Linked DNA regions of Fodinibius salicampi. The protein of the gene in region 2 binds, or shares a complex with, the protein of the main gene of each other region. Links are inferred from orthologs where the notes say so. Each region holds a gene or a part of one and is shown on either strand. Other genes may lie near its edges. The genes, in order: pnp and pfkA.

What was found.
Region 1: pfkA (region 2) and pnp share a complex: the UniProt entries of both Bacillus subtilis proteins name them as parts of the possible RNA degradosome complex. The link is inferred for Fodinibius salicampi from one-to-one orthologs.

The regions. Positions count from the first base shown.
Region 1 is NZ_BAABRS010000001.1:1,256,810-1,260,124, forward strand. The notes cover bases 288-3,269. They hold pnp (polyribonucleotide nucleotidyltransferase), read right to left. Parts: upstream 2,845-3,269; coding sequence 730-2,844; downstream 288-729. Other genes in these bases: ABEB05_RS05140 (M16 family metallopeptidase), read right to left, coding at 288-625; rpsO (30S ribosomal protein S15), read right to left, coding at 3,014-3,269. Also shown: more of ABEB05_RS05140, read right to left, coding at 1-287; more of rpsO, read right to left, coding at 3,270-3,283. UniProt on the Bacillus subtilis protein: Involved in mRNA degradation. Catalyzes the phosphorolysis of single-stranded polyribonucleotides processively in the 3'- to 5'-direction. Necessary for competence development in Bacillus subtilis.
Region 2 is NZ_BAABRS010000001.1:920,170-923,465, forward strand. The notes cover bases 190-3,152. They hold pfkA (6-phosphofructokinase), read right to left. Parts: upstream 2,188-3,152; coding sequence 1,192-2,187; downstream 190-1,191. Other genes in these bases: ABEB05_RS03790 (glycoside hydrolase family 13 protein), read right to left, coding at 190-1,021; ABEB05_RS03800 (LacI family DNA-binding transcriptional regulator), read right to left, coding at 2,227-3,152. Also shown: more of ABEB05_RS03790, read right to left, coding at 1-189; more of ABEB05_RS03800, read right to left, coding at 3,153-3,225. UniProt on the Bacillus subtilis protein: Catalyzes the phosphorylation of D-fructose 6-phosphate to fructose 1,6-bisphosphate by ATP, the first committing step of glycolysis.

The DNA.
Region 1 (3,315 bases), 340 kb from region 2 along the record:
CAACCACCTCCTCATGCTCTACATTACCGGCAACTGCCACCAGTAGATTCAAAGGCTGATAACGCCCTTCCATGTACTCATAAAGATTATCTCTGCTGAAGGAAGAAACGGTTTCTTCATATCCCAAAGTTGGTCGTCCCAATGGATGTCCTTCAAATATCTTGGCACCAAACTTCTCAAACAGATAGTCATTGGGACTATCACGGTACATCTTCATTTCCTCTATAACCACTTTCTTTTCCTTCTGGATTTCTTCTTCGGGAAAAGAGGGATGCAATACCATATCTGACAGCACATCCAGCGCTTTATCAAGCTGAGTATTAAGGCAGCGCGAATAGTAGCATGTATATTCTGATGACGTAAAAGCGTTTAAATAGCCCCCTACTGATTCCATACTCATTGCTATGTCATAGGAAGAGCGCGTTTCTGTACCTTTAAACAGCATATGTTCCAGAAAATGAGTAACTCCAGACAAATTCTGACTTTCATTTCTGCTTCCGGTCTTCGCCCAAATACCAACAGAGACACTTTTTACGCTGGGTACACGCTCCGTAACAATCTTCAGACCATTATCGAGTATGGTCTTCTTTACCGAATTCAGTTGTTCCTGCTTTTCGTTATCCATAGTAACATTCTTTTCTTTTGCTCTTGACATGATAAAGAAAGCGCCACCCCGAAAAACGAGATGGCGCTTTATCATTTTTTAATGCACTGCCCTAATTGAGACTGTCAATTTTCATCTTCGGGGAGCAATGCTTTGCGGGAGAGACGAAGCTTTCCGCCATGCTCTACTTTCAGGAGCTTAACATCAATTTCGTCTCCAACTGAAAGCACATCACTTACATTTTTCACATGACTGTGATTGATCTCAGAAACGTGCAGCAATCCATCTTTGCCCGGTACAATCTCTACAAAAGCACCATAATCTTTAATGGCTTTTACCGTTCCGTGATAGGTTGCACCTTCTTCCAGATGCCCGACAATACCTTCAATACGCTTCTTAGCTTCTTCAGCTTTTGAGAGCGCATCGGCGGTAATAGTAATTTTACCTACCTCCCGCTCTTCATCTTCTTCTACCCAAATTTCGGTATCCGTTTCTTTCTGAAGGGTTTGAATCACTTTTCCGCCCGGTCCAATAACCGATCCGATTTCATCAGCATCAATTTCCATATTGATAAACTGCGGAGCAAATTCAGAAATCTGCTCACGAGGCTCGGATATGGTTTCAGCCATCTTATCGAGAATATGCAGGCGGCCTTTGCGCGCTTGTTCAAGAGCTTCTTCCAGCTTCTCGTATGAAATTCCACTTACCTTCATATCCATCTGGCAAGCGGTAATTCCATCACGGCTTCCGGCCGTCTTAAAGTCCATATCTCCCATAAAGTCTTCTTCTCCACGAATGTCGGAGAGTACAACAGACTCATTCTCACCGACAATCATTCCCATCGCAATTCCTGCCACGGGTTTTTTAAGAGGAACTCCGGCATCCATAAGCGCCATTGATCCCCCACAGACCGAAGCCATCGAAGACGACCCATTAGATTCTGTAATATCGGAGATAACCCGGATTACATATCCGAACTCATCAAATGATGGCATTAACTTGCTGATAGAACGTTCGGCAAGGTGGCCGTGCCCAATCTCACGTCGGCCGGGGCCGCGCATAAATCCAGCTTCTCCAACGCTGTAATTTGGGAAATTATAGTGCAAAAAGAACTTCTTATCTTTTTCTTGTAATAGGGTATCAATTGACTGAGCGTCTTTCTGTGTTCCCAGTGTTACAGAAACCAATGACTGGGTTTCGCCGCGAGTGAAAATAGCAGAACCATGTGTGCGTGCCAGATAATCAACTTGCGTCCAGATATCCCGGATATCCTCAGGAGAACGTCCGTCAATACGACGTTTCTCCTCCAGTATCATAGCCCGAAGCTGGTTCTTCTCTATCGTGCTAAGAATGTCTTTAATATCATCTTTGGCATCCTCATATTCTTCTTGCCCTGTTAGCTCTTCAACGACCGACTCTTTTAGCCCATCCAGCTTTTCGCTGTATGCTTCTTTTCCGAGACCAATATGAACGATTTCTCTTACTTTCTCTTGAGCAAGTTCCTTCACTTTGGTTTCGAGATCTTCGTCAACAGGCTCCGGCTCAAATTCCCGCTTGGGCTTACCAAACTCTTCGCGCAGCTCTTCCTGAAAAGCACAGAGCTTTTTGATCGCTTCATGGCCAACTTTAATAGCCTCAAGCATTTCCTCTTCGGAAACTTCATCCATTTCACCTTCCATCATGGAAACACTCTCTGCAGTTCCACCAATAATCATATCGATGTCACTGCCTTCCATCTCACTGATGGTAGGATTTACAACAAAATCTCCTTCAATACGTCCTACCCGAACCTCTGCAATAGGTCCCGCAAATGGGACATCGGAAATATGCAGCGCAGCGGATGCACCTACAGCGCCCAGCACATCGCCGTCATGTTCACCGTCGGATGAAAGCACTGAACAGATAATTTGGGTTTCATGGGTGTATCCATCCGGGAATAAAGGGCGAAGGCATCGGTCAATCAGCCGGCTGGACAAAATTTCTTTATCATTCGGGCGGCCTTCTCGCTTTATAAATCCACCAGGAAACTTACCGCCCGCAGAAAAGCTCTCGCGGAGGTCAACAGTCATAGGGAAAAATGGCTTATCGGAAGCTTCCTTGGAGCTTACCGCCGTACAGAGTACCATCGTATCTCCCATGCGAACAACAACGGCTCCATCAGCCTGCTTTGCAATACGACCGGTTTCAATGGATAAGCTTTTACCCGGCGCAAATTCAATACTTCTAAAGTCTTCTTTCATGGTCTATTTTCTCTTCAATTCAAATTTTACGTCAATGTATGCGCGAACGATAATCAAATCACCAGGCAAGTATAAGATGAGACGGGCTGCCTTGATTCCAGATCGCACGAAAAGTGTAGCTAAGCAATCATTAAAAAAGGCACGTTCTTAAAACGTGCCTTCTCATGCATTACTTACGAATTCCTAATTCGCTAATAAGCTCACGATATTTCTCAATATCATTCTTCTTCAGGTAGTTTAATAATTTCCTTCGTTTACCTACCATTTTTAATAACCCTCTCCTCGAGGCATGATCCTGCTTGTGATCTTTCAAATGCTCCGTTAAATCATTAATCCGCTCAGTTAAAATAGCGATTTGAGCTTCTGTGGATCCCGTATTCTCTTTGGATCCGCCAAATTTTTCAACAATTTCTTCTTTGCGTTCTTTTGTTATCGACATGTGATAATTAAATTCTGAATTTTCTTTTCTGC
Region 2 (3,296 bases):
CAATTTTCGCAAAGGGATAATTCATTGCGGCCGTAAACAGATCCTCACTCACCCATTCTTTTGATTTTGTGGTCCAGATTTCTCCTACGGTATAGGCCTCCGGATTTATGTCTCGAACCAAGGCGTTCCATTCCCGCCAAAAATCCTTGCCTATCTCTTCGGGCACATCCAGCCGCCATCCATCAATGCCGTCCGACGGATCGCCATCCCCGTCGGGATCCATCCACCGCCGTGTAATTGCATATATGTGCTCCCTAACCGGCTTGATTAGCGTTCCATCCTTCTCCTTAAACTCCGGAAGTGACCAATGCCCCCACCATCCGTCATAATCAAATGGGATGTTAGAGTCTTCATCTCTAAAGGACTTAACTTCGTACCAATCTTTAAAAGGAGATTGTTCCTGGTGTTTAACCAGATCGCGAAAAGCCCAAAATTCCGTACCGGTATGATTAAAGACTCCATCAATAATGATATACATACCACGGTTATGCACTTCTTCGATAAGCTTTAGAAAAAGCCGGTCTGCGGAAGTCCACTGCCAGGTAGAAGGATCCATGGGATTTTCCTGCTCCATAATTTCCTCATCCCCCTTCGGGTCGGGACCAAAGAAACGGTCCACATGATGATAGTAACTGGTATCATATTTATGGAGGGAAACGGCATCAAAAATAGGATTTAAGTAAATCCCTCCTATTCCTAATGACTGTAAATAATCCAATTTATCAATAATTCCCTGCAGGTCACCTCCATAGCGGCGATGATAGATGCTGTCGGTAAACTTGTCTCCCAGTGATTTCTCCCAGTCTGTTTGGGCATACCAGTCAGCTGTCCATGAAGTAACAGACCATCCCTCGGGTCCATAAACATACTCCCTATGCGGATCATTGTCAGGGTCTCCGTTACGAAAACGTTCGGGAAAAATCTGGTACCAAATCACATGCTTGGTCCATTCGGGTGCATGGTAAACATCATTTTTATCGGATGTAATATCTTCAGTATTATCTGTATCTACTTTTGTCATGCAATTCTAATTTTCATCTATAAATTATCATGCTGATTATTTTGTGCTGCCCCAATTGGACATCTGTATTATTATATTATAACCAGAAAATATTCTTAGATATGTTAACCGGCATTTTTTTCGAAAAAATATGCTATTCATCTATATACCAATAAGTTAAAAGGATTATATCAAATAGAAATTATATCAGCTACTCGTACCAGTTCTTTATCCATTTTGGGGTTGCGCTTGGTTGCATGATCCAATTCTGTATATTCCACTTTCCGATTACGAATCCCAACCATAATATCTCGTTTACCATCACGCAAGGCTTCTACCGACAATACCCCCAGACGACTGGCAAGAACCCGGTCGCCGCAGCTGGGACGTCCACCACGTTGCACATGTCCCAAGATGGTTACCTTGGTCTCATAACGGTCGCCAAACTGTTCCTTAACCTGTTCCTCCAGATCGTATACGCTGCCATTTTTATCACCCTCAGCAACAATAACCAATCGGGAACTTTTATTACGCTTCGAAGTGCGTTCCAGTGATTCAAAAAGCTGCTCGATACCCCGGTCTTTTTCGGGTATCAACACCTCTTCTGCACCTCCTCCAATCCCTGAATACATGGCTATAAAACCAGCATCACGACCCATTACCTCAATAAAAAAGAGACGGTTATGGGAAGTCGCGGTATCCCGAATTTTATCCACGGCTTCGACCACCGTGTTGAGGGCCGTATCAAATCCGATGGCAAAATCCGTTCCGTAAATATCGTTATCGATGGTGCCCGGAATACCAACAATGGGGAAATCGTACTTATTGCCGAACTCCATGGCCCCCTTAAAGGTACCATCTCCGCCGATTACTACTAAGGCATCCAGCTCGTGTTCCTGAATATTTTCCCAGGCCTGTGCCATTCCTTCCTTCGTTTTGAATTGGGGACTTCGGGCCGACTTAAGAATCGTACCGCCCTGGTGGATGATATGCTTTACCGACCCTGCATTCATCTGTTCAACATCGTTTTCAATGAGTCCTTCATATCCCCGGTAAATACCAAAAGGCTCAATACCATAATAAACACAGGAGCGTACAACAGCTCTGATTGCGGCATTCATACCCGGAGCATCGCCCCCGGAAGTTAATACTCCAATACGCTTTATCTGATCTTGCTGGGTAGACATATAATATTAATGTATTCTGTTATTATCGATTATAAGTTCTTACTGTATATTTTCTGTCGTTGATCGGTGTATGAGTTCAGGTATATACGCCTCCTGCACCAAATCTGCTTTTTCATCATCAATATGATGAAATAATACCTTTGTGCCTTCATATCCCATCTTAGACATGGGTTGACGCATTGTTGAAAGTCCAATATATCGTGAAAGCTGAATATCGTCGTAGCCAATAATAGGAATTTCCACATCCTGCTCCTTCATTGCTGATAGCGCACCAATAGCCTGTATATCCGAAGCACAAACAACAGCCTCCGGAAACGGATCCAGTGCTAATAGCTTATTCATAGCCTCATAGCCGTTACTTTCATTAAACCCATCGCGATAGGTAGTATTTCCAGTAACGATAGGCACGCTATCTGTATCTACTCCATAACCATTCAGTGTTTCCAAAAAGCCTTCCTGGCGTTTAGCTGCCGGAATCGAGTTTTTTTCCGCAGTAATCAAGGCCAGTCGGCGCAGTCCTTTCTCTAAAAAAAATTCTGTAGCCTTGCAGGCTCCCTGTTTATTATCAATCTGAAAATAATTAGAGGCCGAATAGGCGTCATCAATTAATACCATATGCTGACCTAATCTGTGAATTTCTTCCCACTCTTCATTTGAGAGATGAGTGGACACAAACAGGTAACCGTCCGCCCACTTACGTCCCAACAGCCTTTTCAGCTGTCCTATACGCTCTTCCTTGGGTTTCACATTATAGATATGGAGTTCGAAATCCGTTTCTGAAATAGCATCCTGAATTCCACTTAATACCTGCAGGAAGAAATAATTTGAAAGTAATGGCACTACCGCCATTATCACTTTCTTTTGCCGTGCGGCCAATCCCTGTGCAAATCCTTGGGGATGATATCCAACCTGATCGGCAATTTGAAGGACCTTATCTCTCGTTTTAGGAGACACTTTGGTACTTTTATTAAATACGCGGGATACCGTTGCTATACTAACCCCTGCCTGCCGGGCTATGTCGTATATGGTATGTGACAAATTTTAAGCCGCTTAATTTCAAATATGCGGAATAATACTGAAAGCGCTTACACTTGTCAATAGATTTTAAT